3 regions of the Flexivirga sp. genome follow, and region 3 is predicted to be linked to each of the others. Evidence: predicted binding sites of a transcription regulator. Region 3 holds the regulator's gene; each other region holds the start of a gene.

Region 1 (7,697 bases), on a different contig from region 3:
GACCCACCGTGGCCTGCTGACCATGGGTGTCGCGGCGCTGTTCTACAACTGGGCGTTCTTCACCATGCTCGGTTACGCGCCGTTCCCGATGAAGCTGTCGGCGATCCAGCTCGGCTTCGTCTTCTTCGGCTGGGGCATCCTGGTCGCGATCTTCGCTGTCTTCGGTGCGCCGTGGCTGCAGCGTCGTTTCGGCACTGCCCCAACGTTGTATGCCGCCCTCACCCTCTTCGCGGTCGACCTGGCGATCATCGCGATCTGGCCGACCCACCGCACGGTACTGATCTGCGCCGTCATCGCGGCCGGCATCTTCATCGGCATCAACAACACGCTGACGACCCAGGCGGTCATGGTGATCTCGCCGGTCGAGCGACCGGTCGCCTCGGCGGCATACGGCTTCGTCCGCTTCATCGGCGGCGGTCTCGCCCCGTTCGTCGCCGGCAAGTTGGTCGAGCACTACAACCTGCACCTGCCGTTCGCCATCGCTGCGGTGACCGCGGTCCTGGCGGCTGTTCTGCTGAGCACGGCGCACCGCACGCTGGCTGCCGCCGACAAGGGTATGGACGAGGACGGTCACCACGTCGCAGGAGCCGACTCGCCCGAGCAGATCTCTCACGAGGTCGGCGACGAATTCGGTGGCGCCGCAGGCGCTTTGGATGACTACGAGCGTGAGGAGGAGCGCAGCATCGACCCAGTGCGGTGATCGCTGTCCATCCTCCCCGGGCTCGTGAGAAGCTGAGTTCATGAGCCACACTCCAAACCCGTTGACCGAGCAGGACGTCGAACTTCTCCGCAAGGAGTTCGACGCCCGCTCGGTCAATCGCTTGTTCCAGAACGCCGTGACGAGCACTCCGATCACGCAGGTCGCGCTCGACCGGTCGGTCGTCACCCGCATCGACCGGTCCATGTCGCACCGGCTCGACAAGTGGCCGGTGACCAACCAGCAGAAGAGCGGCCGTTGCTGGATGTTCGCCGGTCTCAATCTGCTGCGCGCCGGTGTGATGGAGAAGCTGGGCGTCAAGGACTTCGAGCTCTCGCAGAACTACCCCCTCTTCTGGGACAAGCTCGAGCGCTGCAACTACTTCCTGCAGTCGATCGTCGAGCTGTCCGACCGTCCCTCGGACGACCGCACGCTGTCCTTCGTGCTGGAGGACGTGATGGGCGACGGCGGGCAGTGGAACATGTTTGCGGCACTTGTCACCAAGCACGGCGTCGTGCCCAAGTCGGTGATGCCGGAGACGGAGTCGTCGTCCAACACGGCGGCGATGAACAAGAGTCTGCGCAGCCTGTTGCGTCAGGCCGCGCGGGACATCCGGGTGGCAGGCGACGATGCTGCCGTCGAGCAGATCCGCTCGCGGGTGATGTCGGCGGCCTACCGGATCCTGGCCATTCACCTGGGTACGCCGCCCACCGAGTTCGAGTGGCAGTGGACCGATGACGAGGGCGAGTTCCACCGCGACGGGATGTTGACACCGGCGGAGTTCCGCGATCGCTATCTCACCGTCGACGTCAATGACTACGTGTGTTTGGTGGACGACCCGCGTTCGACCAGCCCTCGCGGCCGCACCTTCACCGTCGACCATCTGGGCAACATCGTCGGCGGAGCGCCGGTGCGTTACCTCAACGTCCCGTCGGACACCTTGAAGACGCTGGCGGCCGAGGCGATCAAGTCCGGTGAGCCGGTCTGGTTCGGCTGTGACGTGGGACAGATGATGGAGCGCGAGGCCGGTGTCTGGGACGCGGCGCTGTTCGATTTCGCCGGCATCTACGACACCAGCTTCGAGCTGGACAAGGCAGCGCGGCTGGAGTTCCACGAGACGCTGATGACGCACGCCATGCTGTTGACCGGTGTCGACCTGGACGGTGACACACCGCGCAAGTGGCGTGTCGAGAACTCCTGGGGTGACGAGCGGGCCGACAAGGGCTTCTACACGATGAACGACTCGTGGTTCGGGGAGTACGTCTTCGAGATCGCCGCGCGACGCGACAGCCTGCCGGCCGAGCTGCAGGATGCGTTGAACGCCGAGCCGATCGTGCTGCCCGCCTGGGATCCGATGGGCTCGCTCGCCTAGATGGATCAGACGACACGCCACCAATTCACTTCGTTCGACGGCACCCAGCTCGTATGGCGCGAGCTGGGTGACGGCCGGCCGGTCGTGCTGATCCACGGCTTCGTCTCCAACGCATTGACCAACTGGATCCGCTACGGCCACGCGGAAGCCATTGCCGAGCAAGGCTTCCGGGTGATCATGCCGGACCTGCGCGGCCACGGCGACAGTGCGCAACCGCACGACGCGGCGGCATACCCGCCGGACGTGCTGGCCATGGACGGCGCAGCGCTCGTGGAGCACCTCGGCCTGACCGACTACGACCTCGGCGGCTACTCGCTCGGCGCGCACACCACCATCCGGATGGTGCTACGCGGTGCCCGGCCGGCGCACGTGATCACCGCGGGGATGGGGCTGGCCGGCATCGAGAACCTCAAGACGCGTGATGACGTCTACGAGACCGCGTTCGACCTCGATCAGGAGGTCGACAAGCGGTCGGCCGCCGGTAAGGCGCGCATCTTCATGCGGCAGACCGGTTCCGACCCGGTCGCCCTGCGCGGTGTCTGGCGCTCCAGTGTGCGCACCGATCCGGCTGAGCTGGCAAAGGTGTCGCAGCCGCTGCTCGCGGTGTGCGGTGCCCAGGACGACGACCACCGCGAGGGCGCCGAGCGGCTTGCGCATGCCGTGCCGCACGGCACCTTCGTGGAGATCCCCGGCAACCACATGAGTGCCGTTGCCGATCGCGCGCTGGGTCGCACGATTGCTGACTGGCTGGGCTCGCCGGACACATGACAGACGCCGATTACGACGGTTCTCCGAGGCGTACGCGAAACAGAACGAGACCGGCCTGTTCAACGCCTACTACGAGAAGCCAGCGATGCTGCGTCTCGCCGGGGACGTCTCCGGACGGCGCATCCTCGATGCGGGATGCGGCTCGGGTCCCACGACGGCCACCCTCCGTGACGCCGGGGCTCACGTTCACGGCTTCGACCGAAGCGCCGCCATGATCGAGTTGGCACGCGCCCGCCTCGGCCCGGAGGTCGACCTGCGTGTCGCCGACCTCGCTGAGCCGCTGCCGTACGGCGATGCGGAGTTCGACGATGTCATCGCCTCGCTCGTGCTGCATTACCTGGATGACTGGTCCGCGCCGCTCGCCGAGATCCGGCGTGTGCTCAAGCCAGGTGGTCGACTGCTGGTGTCGGTGAACCACCCCGTTATCTTCCCGGTCGTCCATCCCGACCTGGACTACTTTGCCATGACGAAGTACACCGAGGACTACGAGTTCTCCGGGCACACAGTGTGGCTGACGTTCTTCCACCGGCCACTGCACACCATGACGGACTCCTTCACGTCCGCGGGCTTCCGAATCACTACTATCAGCGAGCCACCACCGGCGCCGAACACTCCCGTGGAACTGCTCCCGGACGGCTTGGACGAAGGCAAGTCGTTCCTGTGCTTCCTCTTCTTCGTCCTCGAGGCCGTCTAATCCTGGGGCGCGACGTTCGCGGTCGCGTTCGTGGCGTCGGAGCCAGACAGCGGCCGAGAGCTGGTTTCACGCTGCTGCGGCGTGGTGTCCGGGCATGCGCCCGGGTGTGAGGTCCCAGTGGACGCCGTCGGGTCGGACCTCGGCCATGTAACCCTGCCGGTGGACGGTGTGGTGGTGGCGGCTGCACAGGAGTGCGGAGTTGATGACGGAGGTGTGGCCGCCGGCCCACCAGGGGGTGAGGTGGTGGATTTCGCAGAATCCGGGTGGTCGGTCGCAGCCGGGGAAGGTGCAACCCCGGTCGCGCAGGATGACTGCGGCCCGGATGGCTTTGGTGGCCAGGCGTTGTCGGCGGCCGACGTCCAGGGGGGCGCTGGGTCCGCCGAGGACGGCGGGGATGAGGTCGGCGGCGCAGGCCAGGCGGCGGGCGGCGCCGGCGTCGAGGACGTCCCCGGTGGTGGTGGTTGCCCCGTCACTGCCGTGGGTCAATGTTTCCAGGTTCATGGTCAGGAGCACGGTGGCTGCGGCGGCTTGGACGCCTTCCCCGGTCGCGGCGCGGGCGCCGGCACCGACCAGGTCCATGAGGGCGTCGACGCGGCGTTTGCCGGGGGACCGTTCGTCCCGCACCGGCTCCTGGCTGTCGTTGGTGGGTTTCGCGGGCTTGGGTGCGGAGGTGGCCGTGATCGCGTCTTTGAGGATTGCGGCGTTGGCGGGTGCCAGTTCGGCGACGACCCGGGTCATCCCGGTGGGGGTGGTGCCCCAGGACAGGGTTTCGACCCGTTCGAGTTTTTCGTCTTCGCGGGAGAGTTGGTCGGGGGCGAATCGGGCGAGGATCCGCCGGGTCAGCAGGGTCAGCCCGGCGCATCCGAGGCCGGGGTCGATCTGCAGGTACCAGCCGAGGATTTCGTCGCGGTCGGCGGTGGGGATCACGGGTGCGATTTTGTCGGCTTGGGTCAGCGCGGTTCGGGCGGATTCCACCGAACAGGTCCCTTGCCGTAACGCTTGCGTGATGACGGTGTTCTTGCGGTGCTGGCAGGCGTCGGCCACTGCTGCCATCGCCCGGATCGTGCGCGGTTCGACCAGCACCCCACCGCCCTGTCCGTGCGCGGCCTGTGCGGTGAGGTGTCCGGTGATCCAGTGACTGGTGGTGGCCGCATCCGAGGGTGACACGACACCCCGGTCGACCGCGTCGGCGGCCACCAGGGTGGCCACTTGCGCGGACCGGCCGTGCAACCGCAGCAGGACCGCGACCAACTCGTCCTCCTGCTCGGTGCCGAGCTGGTGCACCGCCCCCGGCACCTCGTCCAACAGGTCCGCGACCGTGCGCAGCGCGGCGAGTAACTCCGGTCCACGACCGGGCGCGGCAGGTGTGACAACGTCTTCGGAACCGGTGCCCACGCGGGAGAGCGTGAGAGGTTCGCCGGTCAGCTGGGAATTGGCATCCATGTCGCGAACCTCCCTCCCGCGCAATGCTTTCGACGTACTTTGATTCTACCGCAGGGGCGTGGGGAAACCTAGAAATTCTTCGAACACGTTTGCGGTGAAACGTATCGGCACTGCGCCCGCGAAGCCGCCGTCATCCGCCCCGACGGACCCGTCGTCCCGCCCGAGAGGTGACCGATGGTCGTAAAGGACCACCCCCAGGCCACCCCGCCTAAGGGCTTGTGCTGGCGGGCGAGGTCTCGATACGGCCTCGGCTGGCGCCTCGTCCTCCTCGACCAGCGCAGGGGGTGCTCGGCTGGCGCCTCGTCCTCCTCGATCGGCGGGGAGTCGGCCGTGCGACGCCGATTCGTGCCGGCCGACAGCCACTGCTAGTGTGTTCTTAACGAGAATGACTATCAATACGAATTGAGGGAACACATGCGTCTGGCGTGGGTCGCGGCCGTGGTCGTGCCGGTCTTCGTCCTGTCCGGCTGCGGTTCCGGTCAGGATGCGGGGACGTCGGACGGCAGGATCGGAGTGGTCGCGAGCACCAACGTGTACGGCGACATCGTCCGGCAGATCGGCGGCGATCACGTCGACGTCACCTCGGTGCTGAGCGATCCGAACATGGACCCGCACGGGTACGAGTCCAACGCCAAGAACGCCGCGACGGTCTACGACGCCCGCCTGGTCGTGGAGAACGGCCTCGGGTACGACAGCTTCATGGACGAGCTGACCTCCGCCGCCGGCTCACGGCACCAGACCGTGGTCACCGCAGCGAAGGTGTTGGGAGTCGAGGGCAAGGACGCCAACCCGCACCTGTGGTACGACATACCCGCGATGCCCAAGGTGGCCGACGCCGTCGCGACCGAGCTGGGCAGGATCGACTCGAAGAATGCCGGCGAATACCGCCGCAACGCAAGGAAGTTCGCCACGTCGCTGAAACCCGTCGAGAAGGTCCTGCACACGATCAGGGCCAAGGACGGCGGTGCGAAGATCGCGTACACCGAGCGGGTCGCCGGCTACTTGCTGGCCGATGCCGGGCTGCGGCTGGGCATCCCCTCCGGTTTCCCGCGGGCCGTCGAAGAGGGGGACGACCCCAGCCCGGGCGATACGCTTGCCTTCGACAAGGCCTTGCAGCAGCGATCGGTGCGCGCACTGATCTACAACAGCCAGGTCACCGACAAACAGACCGACCAGCTGAAGCAACAGGCGAAGGACGCCGGCGTCCCGCGGGTCGCAGTGACGGAGACGATGCCAGCCAAGAGCACGGACTACCAGTCGTGGCAGCTGCAGCAGGCCGAAGCACTTGCTGCGGCGCTGGAGAGATCAGCATGACAGGCACGCCACCGAAGGCGCCGGTGATCGACTTCCGCGGCGCCACCCTCACGCTCGGCGGACGCACCCTGTGGTCGGAGCTCGACCTCGGCGTCCAGCCGGGGGAGTTCGTGGCGATCCTCGGCCCGAACGGTGCGGGGAAGACCACGCTGCTGCGAGCTCTGCTCGGCCTGCAGGAGTTGTCCGCGGGCACCGTACAGGTCGCGGGCCGCAAACCCTCCCGCGGCAGTTCGGACGTCGGCTACGTGCCGCAGCAGAAGATCTTCGACGGCGACCTCGGGCTGCGGGGACGGGATCTGGTGGCCCTCGGTGCCGACGGGCACCGCTTCGGTATGCCGTGGGCGCGTCCCGCCGTGCGCGTGGCGACCGACGAGATGATCCGCGCGGTGGGCGCGGCGTCATACGCAGATGCGCCCGTGGGCAAACTCTCCGGAGGGGAACAACAACGCTTGCGGATCGCGCAAGCCCTGATGAGCAACCCCCAGGTGCTGCTGTGCGACGAACCTCTGACGTCGCTCGACCTGCGGCACCAGGAAGGTGTGCTCGAACTCCTGGACCGGCGCCGGCGCTCGGCGGGCACGGCAGTCGTCATGGTGACCCACGAGATCAACCCGATCCTGCCCTATGTCGACCGCATCATCTATCTCGTCGGCGGCAACTGGGCGGTCGGCACGCCCGACGAGGTGCTGACCACCGAGCGTCTGTCCAGTCTGTATGGCGCACCCGTGGACGTGTTGCGGGTGCGCGGCCGGGTCATTGTCGTCGGCGGTGGCGAGTCGCCCGAGCAGTCCCATCACTGTGGTTCCGTCGAGTTGGCGGTCAGCGAATGAGCCAGATGCTGGACATGCTGCACTATCCGTTCGCCCAGCACGCCCTGATCGCCGCGACGCTGATCGCGTTGACCTGCGGACTGGTGGCGCCGTTCGTGGTGATGCGGGACATGGCCTTCGCGGTACACGGCACCGCCGAGCTGTCCTTCCCGAGCGCGGTCGCCGGCCTGCTGATCGCTGGTGACGCCGTCAGCGGCGCACTCATCGGATCATGCGTGGTGGCAGTGGCTTTCGCCCTGCTCGGCCGACGCCGCAGCGAGAGCAACACCGCCATCGGTGTGGTGCTCGCCTTCGGCCTCGGCCTCGGCGTCTTTCTGTTGAGCTTCTACGACGGCTTCTCCTCGGCCGCCACCAACATCCTCTTCGGCTCCCTCGTGTCGGCCTCGACGAGGGACGTGCTGATCCTCGGCGTGCTCGCGGTGCTCGTGGTCATCACCATGGTGGTGATCTTCCGGCCGTTGCTCTTCGCCTCGGTGGATCCGGCCGTCGCCACCGCCCGGGGTGTGCCGGTGCGCCGGCTCGGCCTGGTGTTCCTGCTGCTGCTCGCGCTCACCGTGACCGAAGCGGCGCAGGTGGTCG
Region 2 (7,697 bases), on a different contig from region 3:
CGGGGTCGGTGCCGGTGTTGTCGGCCGACCGCTTCAGCGACCCGGGCTGAGGATCATGATCATCACTTGTCATCGTGCGTCCCATTCTACGGGCGATGACCGACGCCTTCGAATCGTTTGCTGCCCGATCGCCCCGTAGGACCCATCGGTCCGCCGAGACGACCTCGCTCTCGTATCTTCGCGACGGAGCCCCGTCACCGCTCGAGCTTGCTCATGCCGATCGGCAGTGCGCTCCACCACGCCGCCAATCCACTGATGTTGCAGACGGCGGAACTCCCCTGCCGCATGAGTCGTGCCGGGAGCTCGTTGCGGTCGCCGATCGACCACCGGGAAGGCAGATCGACGACGCGGACCGCTCCGAATGTCACCACAGCCCTCTTGCGCCTCAAGGCTCAGGCTGCCGCGGTGTGGTGGCCGGGCATCAGGCCGGGTGTCAGGATCCAGTGCACGCCGTCGGGTCGGACCTCGGCCATGTAGCCCTGCCGGTGCACGGTGTGGTGATGCCTGCCGCACAACAATGCCGAGTCGGTCAGGCAGGTGTGGCCGCCGGCCCACCAAGGGGTGACGTGGTGGACTTCGCAGAACCCGGGTGGCCGGTCGCAGCCGGGGAAGGTGCACCCCCGGTCGCGCAGGATCACCGCGGCCCGGATGGCCCTGGTGGCCAGGCGTTCTCGCCGGCCGACATCGAGGGGAGCGCTGGGTCCACCGAGGACGGCGGGGATGAGGTCGGCGGTGCAGGCGAACCGCCGCGCCGCGCCCGCATCGATCACGTCGCCGGTGCTGGTGTGCGCGGGGCCGCTGCCGTAAGTGAGGGTGTCCAACCCGATGGTCAGCAACACTGTCGCGGCACTGGCTTGCACACCGTCCCCCGCCGCGGCACGGGCGCCGGCACCGACCAGGTCCATCAGCGCGTCCGCCCGGCGCTTGCCCGCCGAGCGTTCATCACGCACCGGCTCACCCGAACCTGCGGACGGATCGAAGGCTTCGGATGTGTCGGCGCCGCCGAGGCCGAAGACGGCACCCGACCCGTGACCCGTGCTGGCATCGGGTTTCGCCGGATCGGGCGCCGACTTGGCGTTGATCGCTTCCTTCAGAATGGCCGCGTTCGCCGGCGACAACTCGGCCACCAGCCGGGTCATCCCGGTCGGTGTCGTCGACCACGACAGCGTCTCGGTGTCTTCGAGCTTCTCGTCGTCGTCGGAGAGCTTGTCCGGGGCGTAGCGGGCCAGGATCTCCCGTGTCAGCCGGGTCAGACCGGCACACCCCAGCGAAGAGTCCACCTGCAGGAACCAGCCCAGCACCTCGTCACGGTCGGCGGTCGGGATCACCGGCCCCACCTTGTCCGCCTGCGTCAGGGCGGTCCGTGCCGATTCGACCGAGCACGACCCGTCTCGAAGAGCCTGGCCGATGACAGTGTTCTTCCGCGCCCGGCACGCGTCCGCGACAGCGGCCATCGTCCGCACCGTCTTCGGCTCGACCGGGACATCGACGACATGAGCGCCCAACCATTGGGCCGTGGTGGCCGCGTCCGACCGGTCGACCGCGCCCCGTTCGGCCGCGTCTGCGGCCACCAGGGTGACCAGCTGCGCGGACCGGCCCTGCAGCCGCAACAGGGCCGTCACCAGGTCGCCCTCCTCGTCCTCACCGAGCTGGTGCACCGCACCGGGAACCTCGTCCAAAACTTCCGCGGCCGCTTGCAGCACGGAGAGCACTTCCGGGCCACGCCCCGGCTGCGCGACCAAGGCAGCATCCACCACTGAATCATTGATGCTCATGGCATGAATCCCCCTGACCTGCCTGTGTTTTCGTCTACCCACAGGATACCGGAGTACACTGACAACGGCTAGCATTTCATCGAACACATTTCTGATTAACTGGTTGACTGTCTGCCGGGCGTCCGCAGTCGCCAGGCTCCGATGGGGGCGTGGTCTCGATACGCCTCCCTCGCTCCGCTCCTCCGGCACTCGACCGACGCACGTTTCCGCACGTGCCCTTCGAGACGCTCGCTCGTCCCTCACGAACTCCTCAGGGCGCGAGCTCGGCCACACAGCTTCTGGCGGATTCGGGCGCTGATCTCGATACGCTCCTCCGCTTCGCTCCCCCGCTACTCGATCGACGCTGTGCCGCTTCGCCCGCTACTCGATCGGCTTCGTTCGTCGGCCTGCCGCCAGCCACATCGCGAGCAGCCAGACGCCGGCACCGACGACGAAGCACCACGCCATACGACAGGTGGCGCCGGGTGCAGTGACGGAGCCGGCGATCGCACCGAACAACGCCACCCCGAACGACGTTCCGGTTTGCCGGGCGGCGTTGTTCAGGCCGCCCACCACCCCCGCTGCGCTCGGCGCTGCTGCCACCGACGTCGCGACCAGCGGCATCACCAGCATGCCGAGCGCCACGCCCGCGAGCAGCATCCCGGGGACCAGGGGCAGCAGCGCGTGCGGTGCGCGCCATACCGCGAGCGCCAGCGACAGTTCGCCGAGCACGCCGACGACGAACCCGGCGCGGATCAGCCGAACGGGACGGATCCGCACCATCCGCCGGCGCGCCAGCAACGGCACGAGTGTCAGCGGCGCGAACATCGGCAATGTCGCCAGGCCGGCGGAGAAGGCGTCCCTGCCTTGCACCGTCTGGAGCAGGAAGGCCAGCACCAGCAGGGAACCGTTCCCGACGAGGTTCATCCCGAGCGATCCGGCAGACGCCCGCAGCAACTCGCGGTTGCGCCACAGCTCACGCGGCACCATCGGCGCCGCGGCGCGTCGCTGCCCGACCACGAACGCCGTTCCGCTTGCGCCGGCCGCCGCCACGAGGAGCAATCCGACCGGACTGGTCCCTGCGCGGCCGAGTTCGATGAGTCCGGCGATCGCGCATCCCAGGCTCGCGGTCGAGGTCACCGCGCCGAACCGGTCGAGCGGCCGCTGCTGGGTCCGGCCGCGCGGCAACGTGACCGCACCCACCGTTGCCGCGACCACGACGGGCGCATTGATCAGGAAGATCAGGCGCCAACTGCCGACGCCGATGAGCGCGCCACCGACCAGCGGCCCGAGCGCGACCGCCGAGCCCGAGACACCGGACCACACGGCGATCGCCCGAGCCCGTTCGTCCGGGTGCTCCCAGATCGCGGTGATGAGCGACAGACTGGCCGGCAACATCGCCGCTGCACCAACGCCCTGCACCACCCGGCCGGTCACCAGCACCGGGAGCGTCGATGCCGCCGCACATCCGATCGAGCCCATGCCGAAAGCCACCAGCCCCACGACGAACGCACGACGCGCGCCCCACCGATCGGCGCCGGTTCCCGCAGTCAGCAACAACGCCGCGAGCGGCACCGTGTAGCCGTCGACCACCGCCTGCGCGCCGGCCGTGCCGCCGCCCATGCCCCGCTCGATGCTGGGCAGCGCGACGTTGACGATCGACACGTCGAGCAACACCAGGAACATCGCCGAGCACAGGATGAGCAGGCTGCGGCCACGCCCGCCCTGCGCCGTGCCGGCCGGTGCGGATTCCGTTGTCGTCATACGCACCAGCCTGCGGCCGTGAACCTTCGGCGCTCACCGAACCGTAGAGCGGACGCTTCGGTGGCCGGCGAAACGTCCGGCGGCCAGAATGGCGACATGACCGGGAAGCAGCAGCGGGACGTCGCGGACGTGGCCGCGGTCTTCGCCGACCGTGCTCGGGCACGGATGATCGGCGCACTGATCGACGGGCGGCGCCTGCCCGCGTCGCGCCTGGCGACGGAGGCCGGGGTCAGCGCCGCGACCACCAGCGGTCACCTGCGGCGGATGCTCGATGCCGGGATCGTCCAGGTGGAGGTGAGTGGTCGGCACCGCTTCTACTATCTGGCCGACGCGCAAGTGGCCGCCGCTTATGAGGCGTTGATCGCGATGACCCCGCTGCCCCCGATCACCTCGCTGCGGACGGGCACCCGGATGGCACGGCTGCGCACGGCGCGCACCTGTTACGACCACTTCGCCGGCCGGCTCGGTGTCGCGATCACCGCCGCCCTGATCGACACGGGTGTGCTGCACGCCCTCGACGCACACGCCGACACCCGCCGCCGGGTCGGCGACCGCCTGTCGGCACCGGTCCCGGCCGATCGCTTCGAGCTCGGGCCCGGAGCGCAGGACCACCTGGCGTCCTGGGGCGTGGATCTCGCGGCGGTCGAGGCCCTGAACCGGCCGACGCTGCGCTTCTGCCTGGACTGGACGGAGCAGCGCGAGCACCTGGCCGGCGCGCTCGGTGCGGCCATCCTGTCCGCCGCGCGGGACCGTGCCTGGGTCTGCGACGGTCCGCGCCCGCGCGAACTCGCGCTGACCTCGGCCGGCGCGGCCGGCTTCGCGCGGCTGGCGCCGGCGATCTCGCAGGAGTTGGCCGGCTGATCACCAGCGGCTGCGGGCCAACAGGACCGCGAGCGCTGTCGGGCCGGCGTTGGACGCACGCAGCACCGTCGGCCCGAGGCGTATGGCGCGAGCGCCGACCGCCTCGAACGCCGTCAGTTCGTCGGGGCTGATCCCGCCCTCAGGCCCGACCACGACGACGACTTCTCCTGCAGGCACGTCGAATTCGCCGATCGCGACGTCCGCCTCCTCGTGGAGTATGACGACGGCGTCGGCATCCTGCAGGCGTGCCGGTGCGCTCCGGCTGGTCACCAGCGGCTCGACGTCCGGCACGGTCGGGCGGCGTGACTGTTTGCTGGCCGAGACGACCAGTGATTCCCATTTCGCGTGCGCCTTGTCCGCTTTGGCGCCGCGCCACTGAACGATGCTGCGATCGGCCTGCCACGGGATGACCGCGTCCACGCCGAGCTCGGTCGAAGCCTCGACGGCTTGCTCGTCACGGCCACCCTTGGCCAGCGCCTGCATGAGCACGAAACGGGTTGCCGGACGGTGGGATTCGCGAAGAGTCGCGATCTGCACGGTCAAGCCGTTCCGGGCTGCGGCGACGATCGGGCCCTCGGCGACCCGGCCCGATCCGTCCGCCACCTGCACGGTCTCGCCGACCGCCAGGCGGCTGACCACCACGGCGTGCCGTGCCTCGTCACCGCTGACCGTGACGGTGCCGCCGACGGCGGCTGCATGCAGCGCACCGACGGTCGCGAAGAAGAGGCGTGCGGTCACCGGCGGCTACTTGGCCTGGAAGGCGTCCCGCAGTTTGCCGAACAGCCCCTTCTCGACCCGGCCGAAGCGCGCCTCCGGGCGCTCCTCGCCACGCTCCTTGGCCAGCAGCCGCAACAGCTCCTCCTGCTGCGGGTCGAGTTTGGTGGGCACCCGCACATTGGCGTGGACCAGCAGGTCCCCGCGGACCTGCGAGCGCAGGTGCGTCACCCCGAGACCGCGCAGCGTGATGACGTCACCCGGCTGGGTGCCCTGCGGGATCTCGACATCACGCTCGCCGTCGAAGGTGTCCAGCGGCAGCGCGGTGCCGAGCGCTGCAGCGGTCATCGGCAGTTCGACCGAACAGTGCAGGTCGTCGCCGCGTCGCTGGAAGGTCGGGTGCTTGCGCACCCGCACCTCGACGTAGAGGTCACCCGCTGGGCCGCCGGCGGAGCCGACCTCGCCCTCACCGGTCAACTGGATGCGGGTGCCGGTGTCGACGCCGGCCGGCACCTTGACGGTGATGGTCCGCCGGTCACGCACCCGGCCCTCGCCGGAGCAATTGAAGCAGGGGTCGTCGATGATCTCGCCGTAACCGCGGCACGCCTGGCAGGGCCGGGTGGTCATCACCTGGCCGAGGAAGGACCGCTGCACCTCCTGCACCTGGCCGCTGCCATGGCAGATGTCGCAGGTGTGCTTGCCGGTGCCCGGCCGCGCCCCGTCACCGTGGCACACCGAGCAGGTGACCGCCGTGTCGAAGGTCAACTCCTCCGCACCACCGAAAACCGCTGTGCCCAGGTCGATCTCGACCGCGATGAGAGCATCCTGGCCGCGCTGCGTGCGCGAACGCGGGCCGCCTTGGGCGGCGCCGGAACCGCCGAAGAACGCGTCCATGATGTCGGAGAACGAGAAGCCCTGGCCGTAGCCCGCGCCGCCACCGGCCGTCGCGTAGGGATCGTTGCCCATGTCGTAGGCACGCCGCTTCTCGGCGTCGCCGAGGACGTCATACGCCTGCGCGACCTTCTTGAACTGATCGGAAGCCTCCTCGGACGGGTTGACGTCCGGGTGCAGCTTGCGGGCCAGTTTGCGGTAGGCCCGCTTGATCTCTTCCGGACTCGCGTTCTGCGCGACGCCCAGGTCGCCGTAGTAGTCGTTCACGAAGCTCCTTCGAGCTGTTGGTGCGGTTCGAGGTCAGTTTTCCAGGATGTCGGCGACGTAGCGTGCGACCGCACGCACCGCCGCCATGGTCGAGGGATAGTCCATGCGGGTCGGACCGAGGACGCCCAGGCTCGCCAGGCTTCCCGCGTCATATGCCGTGGTCACGATCGACGTGCCGGTGAGGCCGCTGATGGCGTTCTCGGTGCCGATGCGGACCGCCACGCCCTCGGTCGGCTCGATGCCCTCCTGCGTCAACAACCGCAGCAGTACGACGTGTTCCTCCAGGGCGTCCAGCAGCGGCCCGAGGGAGAGCGCGAAGTCGCTGGAGCGCACCAGGTTGGCGGTGCCACCCAGCACGACGCGGTCCTCGCGCTCCTCCGCCAGAGCGGCGGCCACCGCTTCGACCACGGTCACGCGGGCATCCGACGAGTCCTCGGCCAGACCTGCGGCCCAGTCCCGCAACGCGCCGGCCGCCACCGCGCGACGCAGGCCGGCGCTTCTGTCGTTGAGGCCGGCCCGCAACTGATGGATCAGCTCGTCGGATTCCGCCTCGGTCATCGTCCGGCCCAGGTCGATGACGCGCTGCTCGACCTGACCGGTCGACAGGATCACGATGAGGCTGAGGCGGTCCGCCGAGCGCGGCACCAGCTCCACGTGCCGGACCTTGGCGGCATTCAACGAGGGGTACTGCACCACTGCCGCCTGCCCGGTCAGTGACGACAGCAGCCGCACGGTGCGCGAGATCACGTCGTCCAGATCCACCGACCGCACCAGGAACGCCTCGATGGCATTGCGTTCGGCCCGGGAGAGCGGCTTGATCTGGCTGAGCTTGTCGACATACAGCCGGTAACCGGCGTCGGTGGGGATGCGGCCGGCGGAGGTGTGCGGCGCGGCGATCAGCCCGTCCTCCTCCAGCGCGGCCATGTCGTTGCGCACGGTGGCCGCACTGACCCCCAGCTGGTGACGCTCCAGCAGCGCTTTGGAACCGACCGGTTCGGAGGTCGACACGTAGTCCTGCACGATCGCTCGCAGCACCTGCAGCCTGCGCTCGTCGCTCATGACCGGTCACCTCCTCACTCGCCCGGGCCCTACGTCTGGCACTCAGGTATGTCGAGTGCCAAGTCTACTTGCCTCCCGCAAGCGAGCCGAATCCCCGACTACGCTTCCCGGCGTGACGGACAGATATGGCACCGACGTGCTCGCGGGTGACTGGCGCAAGCCGCCACGGGGACGTTCGACGCAGATTCCCGCCGAACCCGGACTGGTCGTGGAGGAGGTCCAAACCGGCTGGTGCGGTGCCGTCGTGTCGGTCGAGAAGTCCGGCGGCATGCGGGTCGTGCACCTGGAGGACCGGCACGGCCGCAGCCGCGCCTTCCCGATGGGTCCGGGTTTCCTCATCGACGGCAAACCGGTCGAGCTGGTGGCCGCCGCCTCGCGCTCGGACGC
Region 3 (7,697 bases):
GGTTTCGAACGCGACGTCGGGATTGAATCCGGCCCGCTCGGCCAATGACAACAGGTGGCCACGACAGCGCGGGCAGCCGGCGATCCAGGGCTCACTCGCCAGGTCGGCGAGCTTGACCTTCCGGGACTTCGCCTTCGGGTGGTCCAGCGGCAGCGCGAGCCGCACCTCGTCGTCGAGCAGTTTGCGGGTGACGAAGGAGTCGATGTCCTCCTCGCCGCGTGCCAGGTCGGTGCCCTCATAGGCGAACGCCACCGCCACGTCGCACTCCCCGGAGCGGAGCGCGGCCAGGGATTCGGGCGGCTCGGCCTCGGTGAAACTCACCTGCACGTCGGGGAACCGTTGCTTGACCAGCGCCAGCGCTCGCGGCACCAGCGTCGAGGAGGAGGAGGGAAAGGCCATCAACCGCACGCGGCCCGCCCGCAGGCCCGCGATCGCCGCCACCTCCGACTCGGCAGCATCCAGTGCTGCCAGCACCGGGCTGGCGTGCCGCGCCAGTACCTGGCCCGCCTCGGTGAGCCGCACACTGCGACCCAGCCGCTCGACCAGGACGGTGCCGGTGCGGTCCTCGAGGCGACGGACCATCTGCGAGATGGCCGGCTGTGAATAGCCCAGCGAGGCGGCCGCGGCGGTGAAGCTGCCGTGGTCGCTGATGGCCTTGATGACCCTGAGTCCCGCCGCATCGATCATGATCACGAGGATAACAGCGGGTTATCCACAGGGACGAATTTTCCGTGATTGCTAATCCTTGCGACGGAGTTTGTCCGTCCGCGGATGGATCTGTGGCGAGCGTGTGCGACGTACTGTCGGTGAATGCTGATCTGTGCGGAACTTCTGCTCATGGCGACCAGCCCCGAGGGTGGCCGGCTGGCCGGACACGCTCCACTCGATCTGGCACTCTCCGGGGCGGTGCTGTGCGAGCTGGCGGCATACGAGCGGGTTGCGGTGCAGGGCGGCCGGCTCGTGGTCATCGATGGCCGGCCCGGCGGCGACCCCCTGCTCGATCACGCGCTGGCCGTGTTCGTGCAGAAGGCGGGCAAGAAACCGGAACGCGCGCTGCCCGCGCTGGCCAAGGGGATGGCCGACCGCGTCTACCACCGGCTGGTCGCCGACGGCGCGGTCCGGCACCAGCCGGGAGGGTTCCTGCGCCCCGAGAAGCATCCGGTCGTCGACCTGGCTGCTCGCGCGACCCTGCTGGACGCCGCCGGACGCGTCCTCGCCGGCACCGCCCGGCCGGATCTGCACACCGGGTCCACGGTCGCACTCCTCGGCGCCGCCGACGCGGTGACCAAGGTGTATGACGCCCGGCAGTTCGGCGTCTCAGGGCGGGAGCTGACCAGACGTGCCAAGGCGGTGGGCGAGCAGGACTGGACCGCGGGCGCGGCGGCGGCGGCGATCAAGAGTGCACAGGCGGCCACGAACGCTGCCCTGATCGCTGCCACCACCGCTGCCACGAGTGCCGCGATCGCGGGTAGTTGAACCGATGTGAGAGCTTTGCCGTTGTGGTGGCCCGCGATCTGACAACCGACCTGACAGCCCTGGCCGAGTTGGTCGCCGGCGGTGGGGTGCTGGCGCTGACCGGCGCGGGGCTGTCCACCGACTCGGGGATCCCCGATTACCGGGGCGCTGACGGCAAGCGCCGTTTCCAGCCGATGACGGCTCAGGAACTGCTCGCCAGCCCCGCCGCGCGGCGGCGTTACTGGGCCCGTTCGTATGTCGGCTGGCCGCGTTTCGCGGCGGCCGAGCCCAACGACGGCCATCGTGCCGTGGCCGCGCTGCAACACGCCGGATTGGTCGGTCCGGTGATCACCCAGAACGTGGACGGACTGCACCAGGCGGCCGGTGCCCGGAACGTGGTCGAGTTGCACGGCAGCCTGACGCACGTGGTCTGCATGCACTGCGGCGAACGCTACGAACGCTCGACGGTCGACGCCTGGCTGCAGTTGGCCAACCCCGACTTCGACCGGTCGGCGGACGGTCCGTTGCGACCCGATGGGGACGTGGCGATCGCCGAGTCACTGATCGGCGGATTCCGACTGGTGCATTGCGTCGTCTGCGGTTCGGACCTGCTGAAACCCGACGTGGTGATGTTCGGCGAATCCGTGCCCAAGCCTCTGGTGGAGCATTGCTTCGCGCAGGTCCACGCGGCGCGTGCGGTCCTGGTGCTCGGCTCGTCCCTGGCCGTGATGTCGGGCTATCGATTCATCCGCCGCGCCGTCCGGGAGCACATCCCGGTCGCCGTGGTCACCCATGGCTGGACGCGCGCGACCGACGAGGAGGTGTCGGTGCGCGTCGATGCGCCGCTGGGTGAGACGTTGACGGCGCTCGCCGCCGCGCTGACCGGCTGAGCTGTTCCGATCCACGCCCGACCCTCACACGAAGATCGGGGGCCGCCGCGACGTATGCGGAGGAACGCAGCGGGGGAGAAACGTGGTGGGGTGGTCTAGACCCGGCGCAGTACCGCGGTGACCTTGCCCAGGATCGTCGCATCGTCACCGTCGATCGGGTCGTAGGCGTCGTTGTGCGGCATCAGCCATACCTTGCCCCGGGTGCGCTTGAACGTCTTGACCGTCGCCTCGTTGTCGAGCATCGCCGCTACGATGTCGCCGTTGGTCGCCGTGGGCTGCTGGCGCACCACGACCCAGTCGCCGTCGCAGATCGCCGCATCGACCATCGAGTCGCCGACGACCTTCAACAGGAAGAGGTCACCTTCGCCCACGATCTGCTTGGGCAGCGGGAAGACGTCTTCCACGACCTCCTCGGCGAGGATCGGACCGCCGGCAGCGATCCGCCCCACGACGGGGATGTATGACGCCTCGGGTCGTGCGTCGCCCAGCCCGGTCTCGTCGACGCCCGACTCCTCGGCGCTGCGTACGCTCGAGCCGCCGCGGTAGCCGCGGGTGTCGGTGCCGTCCGGGTCGATGACCTCCATGGCTCGGGGGCGGTTGGGGTCGCGGCGCAGGTAACCCTTGCGCTCCAACATCGTCAATTGGTGCGCCACCGAGCTGGGACTGGTCAGGCCGACCGCGTCCCCGATCTCGCGCAGGCTCGGCGGGTAGCCGCGCCGGTCCACGGAATTGCGGATCACCTGCAGCACCTTGCGCTGCCTGGTGGTCAGGCTCTCTCCGGCGCGATCGGGAAGTTCGTGCACCTGTGCCATCGCTGTCATCTCCTCCTCGGCGAACAGTTCGCTCGAAGCGGCCGGCGAGCGTCCGTGCGGACCGTGGTCCGTGCGGTGAGTGGGTGCTGGATGTGGAGCTGGATCGGCGCCGGCTGTCGGTGCTCGGTGCTTGCCTTGGCTTCGTGAAAACAGCGTATGGGTTTCGGACACAGTTTCCAAACATCTGTACGACGCGTGTCTCGACGATGTCGAACGTCCGTGCTATACATCCGACAGGTGTCCGATCGCACGCTTGTTCGGGCCAGGTCCGTCGCAGGGACGGTGCGCATCCGGTCGCGCCGAGGTTTCAGGAGGAAGAGATGAGTGCAGTGGCACCGTGGGACGTCATGGTCGACCCGCCGGCCGATCGAGCCCCCGAGGCCCCCGAGGTCCCCGAGGGCCGTGGGCGTCGTCGGCACCTGCGGGTGGTTCCGACCGGCCCGGCGGCCAGCGGCGGTGGCGAGCGGGTCGGCGTCCGTGTCGACGCGGCGGATGGCGCAAGCGGGCTGCGGTTGACGGCCCGCGGTCGCCGGTTGCTGGTGGCGCTCGTCGCTGTGGTCATGCTGGTGGGCGGGGGAGCGGCGGCCCGCGCCTGGGCCACCACCTCCGCGCCGGTGACGCACACCGTCACCGTCCACGACGGCGAGACGCTGTCCGAGGTGGCGCACCGCGCCTACCCGTCGATGCCGGTCGCCGACGCGGTCACCAAGGTGGCCCTGGCCAACGACCTCAACGGCCTGCAGGTGGTGGCCGGACAGCAGCTGCGGTTGCCGCGCTGAGGGATTGCAGCGGTGTCCGTGCGCCGCCCCGGTGAGGGGCGTGACGCGCGGGTTCCAGGCGGCTGACCAGGGCGTTTCGCGGCATGGCGGACGGCTCTTGCACTTGTGGTGGGACCGGCCTAAGATCCCTATATCTAGTAGTTACACCGATGGGATTCGTCCACATCTAGTCCACATGCCAGAGCGCGTTGTCCCCAGATCGTCCACCGTTCACCCACAGCTTCGTCCACAGGGTGCGGGTCCGTGGCGGCGCATCGTGGGCGGCGTTCCCGGGAGAGGAGTCGACCGTGCATTGTCCGTTCTGCCGTCATGACGACAGTCGCGTCGTCGACAGTCGCACGAGCGAGGACGGCACCTGCATCAAGCGTCGCCGGCAGTGTCCCGACTGCGGTAAGCGCTTCTCGACGACCGAGACTGCGAGCCTCACCGTCGTCAAGCGCTCGGGTGCCAGCGAGCCGTTCAGCCGCCAGAAGGTTTTGGTCGGTGTGCGCAAGGCATGCCAGGGCCGCCCGGTCAGCGAGGACCAACTCGCGCTGCTCGCGCAGGAGGTCGAGGAGTCGATCCGCGCCCAGGGGGCGGCCGAGATCGACGCGCACGACGTGGGTCTGGCGATCCTCGGCCCGCTGCGCAGCCTGGACGAGGTCGCCTATCTGCGTTTCGCCTCGGTCTACCAGGCCTTCGACGACCTCGAGGACTTCGAGGCCGCTATCGCGCTGCTGCGTGCCGAACGTCCGGCGACGGGCGTGGAGCCCGATCACGCCGTGGGCCGCGAACCCGCCGGCGACTGAGGCACGTTCCACGTCAGTCCGCAGCACCACGGCAACACCACCACACGGCAACAACACATCCCGCAGCACAGTCGACCGCCTTCGGGCGGGAAAGGAAGTTGGACATGACCGACACGGCAGACGCGGGCTCGAAGGCGCGACGCGGCAGCGGCGCGCGCAAGAGCCTGACCGTCGAGCGCATCTTCACCACGCCCGGGGTGCACCCCTATGACGAGGTCACCTGGGAGCGGCGCGATGTCGTCCAGCAGAACTGGAAGACCGGCGAGACGATCTTCGAGCAGCGCGGTGTGGAGTTCCCCGACAGCTGGTCGCTCAACGCCTCCACCATCGTCACCACCAAATACTTCCGTGGCGCGGTCGGCACGCCACAGCGGGAGAGCAGCCTCAAGCAGCTCATCGACCGGGTCGTGCTCACCTATGTGCGCGCCGGCAAGGAACACGGCTACTTCGCGACCGACGACGACGCCGAGATCTTCGAGCACGAGCTGACCTGGTCCCTGCTGCACCAGGTGTTCAGCTTCAACTCCCCGGTCTGGTTCAACGTGGGCACCAAGTCGCCGCAACAGGTGTCAGCGTGCTTCATCCTCTCGGTCGACGACTCCATGGACTCGATCCTCAACTGGTACAAGGAAGAGGGCTTCATCTTCAAGGGGGGCTCCGGTGCCGGCCTCAACCTCTCCCGCATCCGCTCCTCCAAGGAGCTGCTGTCCTCCGGTGGCACCGCCTCCGGGCCGGTGTCGTTCATGCGCGGTGGGGACGCGTCCGCAGGCACCATCAAGTCCGGCGGCGCCACCCGTCGCGCGGCGAAGATGGTCGTGCTGGACGTCGACCACCCCGACATCGAGGAGTTCGTCGAGACCAAGGCGCGCGAGGAGGACAAGATCCGCGCGCTGCGTGACGCCGGTTTCGACATGGATCTCGGCGGCAAGGACATCACCTCGGTCCAATACCAGAACGCCAACAACTCGGTCAGGGTCACCGACGAGTTCATGCGCGCGGTCGAGGAGGGCACCTCGTTCGGGCTGCGCGCCCGCAATACCGGTGAGGTCATCGAGGAGATCGACGCGCGCAGCCTCTTCGACAAGATCAACAAGGCCGCCTGGGAGTGCGCCGACCCGGGCCTGCAGTACGACGACACCATCAACGCCTGGCACACCAACCCGGAGACCGGCCGCATCACGGCGTCCAACCCGTGCTCCGAATACATGTCGCTGGACAACAGCTCCTGCAACCTGGCGAGCCTCAACCTGCTGAAGTTCCTGCGTGAGGACGACACCTTCGACGCCGCCACTTTCCAGAAGGTCGCCGAGTTGGTCATCACCGCGATGGACATCTCGATCTGCTTCGCCGACTTCCCGACCGAGTCAATCGGTCAGACGACGCGTGACTACCGCCAGCTGGGCATCGGCTACGCCAACCTCGGCGCGCTGCTGATGGCGACCGGCCACGGGTACGACTCCGAGGGCGGCCGGTCGCTCGCGGCGGCGATCACCTCGCTGCTCACCGGCGCGTCGTACAAGCGCTCCGCCGAGCTCGCTGCGATCGTCGGTCCCTACCACGGCTACGCCCGCAACGCCGAGGCGCACCAGCGGGTCATGCGCAAGCACCAGGCTGCCAACGACGCGGTCCGCACCCTCGACGCGATGGACTCGGAGGTCCACCGTTATGCGACCAAGGCGTGGGCCGACGTCGTCGAGCTGGGTGCGCAGCACGGCTACCGCAACGCCCAGGCCTCGGTGCTCGCACCGACCGGCACCATCGGCTTCATGATGGACTGCGACACGACGGGCATCGAGCCGGACTTCTCGCTGGTCAAGTTCAAGAAGCTGGTCGGCGGCGGCTCCATGCAGATCGTCAACCAGACGATCCCGCGGGCGCTGAAGAAGCTGGGTTACCAGACCGAGCAGATCGAAGCGATCGTCGAGCACATCGCCGAGCACGGTCACGTCATCGACGCGCCCGGCCTCAAGCCCGAGCACTACGAGGTCTTCGACTGCGCGATGGGTGAGCGCGCCATCGCTCCGATGGGCCACGTGCGGATGATGGCCGCGACGCAGCCGTTCCTGTCCGGCGCGATCTCCAAGACCGTCAATCTGCCCGAGACGGCCACCGTGGAGGACATCGCCGAGGTGCACCTGGAGGGCTGGAAGCTCGGCCTGAAGGCGCTGGCGGTCTACCGCGACAACTGCAAGGTCGGTCAGCCGCTGTCCGACGGCAAGAAGTCGGCCAAGGCCGCGGAGGCGGAGCCGGAGAAGGTCGTCGAATACCGCCCGGTCCGTCGCCGGCTGCCCAAGCGTCGCAAGAGCGAGACGACCTCGTTCGCGGTCGCGGGCGCCGAGGGCTACCTCACCGCCGGCACCTACGAGGACGGCAAGCTCGGCGAGCTGTTCCTGAAACTCGGCAAGCAGGGTTCGACCCTGGCCGGGATGATGGACGCCTTCTCGATCGCCATCTCGGTCGGCCTGCAGTACGGCGTTCCGCTCGAGACGTATGTCGAGAAGTTCACCAACCTGCGGTTCGACCCGGCCGGCATGACCGATGACCCGGACGTCCGGATGGCCCAGTCGATCATGGACTACGTCTTCCGCCGGCTGGCGCTGGACCACCTGGACTTCGAGACCCGGTCGTTCATGGGCATCCACACCGCCGAGGAACGCGCCCGCCAGCTGGAGACCGGCTCCTACGCCGCCGTGGAGGACGCCTCGGAGGAGGACGTCACCGACGAGTTGGAGTCCTACTCCCAGTCCGTCGGCGCGACCACGCGCCGCGAGGACTCCGCACCGGAGGCCACGTCCGGCTCGAACGCTGACGCCGCTGAGGCCGACTACCGGTCCGGGTCCGGGGCCGCCGACGCCCGCGCCGTCTCCGGTGAGATCCACTCCTCCGCGGAGTTGCTGGAGCGTTTCCAGGGCAAGGCCGCCGACGCACCGATGTGCATGACCTGCGGGACCAAGATGCGCCCCGCCGGCTCCT

The links. The regulator LexA, encoded in region 3, represses DNA repair genes until DNA is damaged. The targets are predictions, from matches to a motif close to TCGAACANNTGTTCGA.
Region 1: the regulator LexA is predicted to act here: its motif matches at 5,054-5,069, upstream of ACTHL4_RS03860 (DUF222 domain-containing protein).
Region 2: the regulator LexA is predicted to act here: its motif matches at 1,855-1,870, upstream of ACTHL4_RS09575 (DUF222 domain-containing protein).

Annotation. Positions count from the first base shown of each region.
Region 1 covers NZ_JBQCGS010000021.1:30,211-37,907, reverse strand. The annotation lists gene ACTHL4_RS03880 (MFS transporter) at 1-700, shown strand, start outside; gene ACTHL4_RS03875 (aminopeptidase C) at 741-2,069, shown strand; gene ACTHL4_RS03870 (alpha/beta fold hydrolase) at 2,070-2,837, shown strand; gene ACTHL4_RS03865 (class I SAM-dependent methyltransferase) at 2,923-3,531, shown strand; gene ACTHL4_RS03860 (DUF222 domain-containing protein) at 3,598-4,974, opposite strand; gene ACTHL4_RS03855 (metal ABC transporter solute-binding protein, Zn/Mn family) at 5,389-6,288, shown strand; gene ACTHL4_RS03850 (metal ABC transporter ATP-binding protein) at 6,285-7,118, shown strand; gene ACTHL4_RS03845 (metal ABC transporter permease) at 7,115-7,697, shown strand, end outside.
Region 2 covers NZ_JBQCGS010000057.1:9,999-17,695, reverse strand. The annotation lists gene ACTHL4_RS09585 (PhoH family protein) at 1-73, opposite strand, end outside; gene ACTHL4_RS09580 (hypothetical protein) at 195-368, opposite strand; gene ACTHL4_RS09575 (DUF222 domain-containing protein) at 393-1,775, opposite strand; gene ACTHL4_RS09570 (MFS transporter) at 2,136-3,518, opposite strand; gene ACTHL4_RS09565 (ArsR/SmtB family transcription factor) at 3,615-4,379, shown strand; gene ACTHL4_RS09560 (16S rRNA (uracil(1498)-N(3))-methyltransferase) at 4,380-5,117, opposite strand; gene dnaJ (molecular chaperone DnaJ) at 5,124-6,251, opposite strand; gene hrcA (heat-inducible transcriptional repressor HrcA) at 6,285-7,310, opposite strand; gene ACTHL4_RS09545 (DUF3097 domain-containing protein) at 7,423-7,697, shown strand, end outside.
Region 3 covers NZ_JBQCGS010000043.1:5,986-13,682, reverse strand. The annotation lists gene ACTHL4_RS07190 (LysR family transcriptional regulator) at 1-687, opposite strand, end outside; gene ACTHL4_RS07185 (GOLPH3/VPS74 family protein) at 811-1,476, shown strand; gene ACTHL4_RS07180 (NAD-dependent protein deacetylase) at 1,500-2,345, shown strand; gene lexA (transcriptional repressor LexA) at 2,441-3,157, opposite strand; gene ACTHL4_RS07170 (hypothetical protein) at 3,478-3,936, shown strand; gene nrdR (transcriptional regulator NrdR) at 4,224-4,724, shown strand; gene ACTHL4_RS07160 (vitamin B12-dependent ribonucleotide reductase) at 4,829-7,697, shown strand, end outside.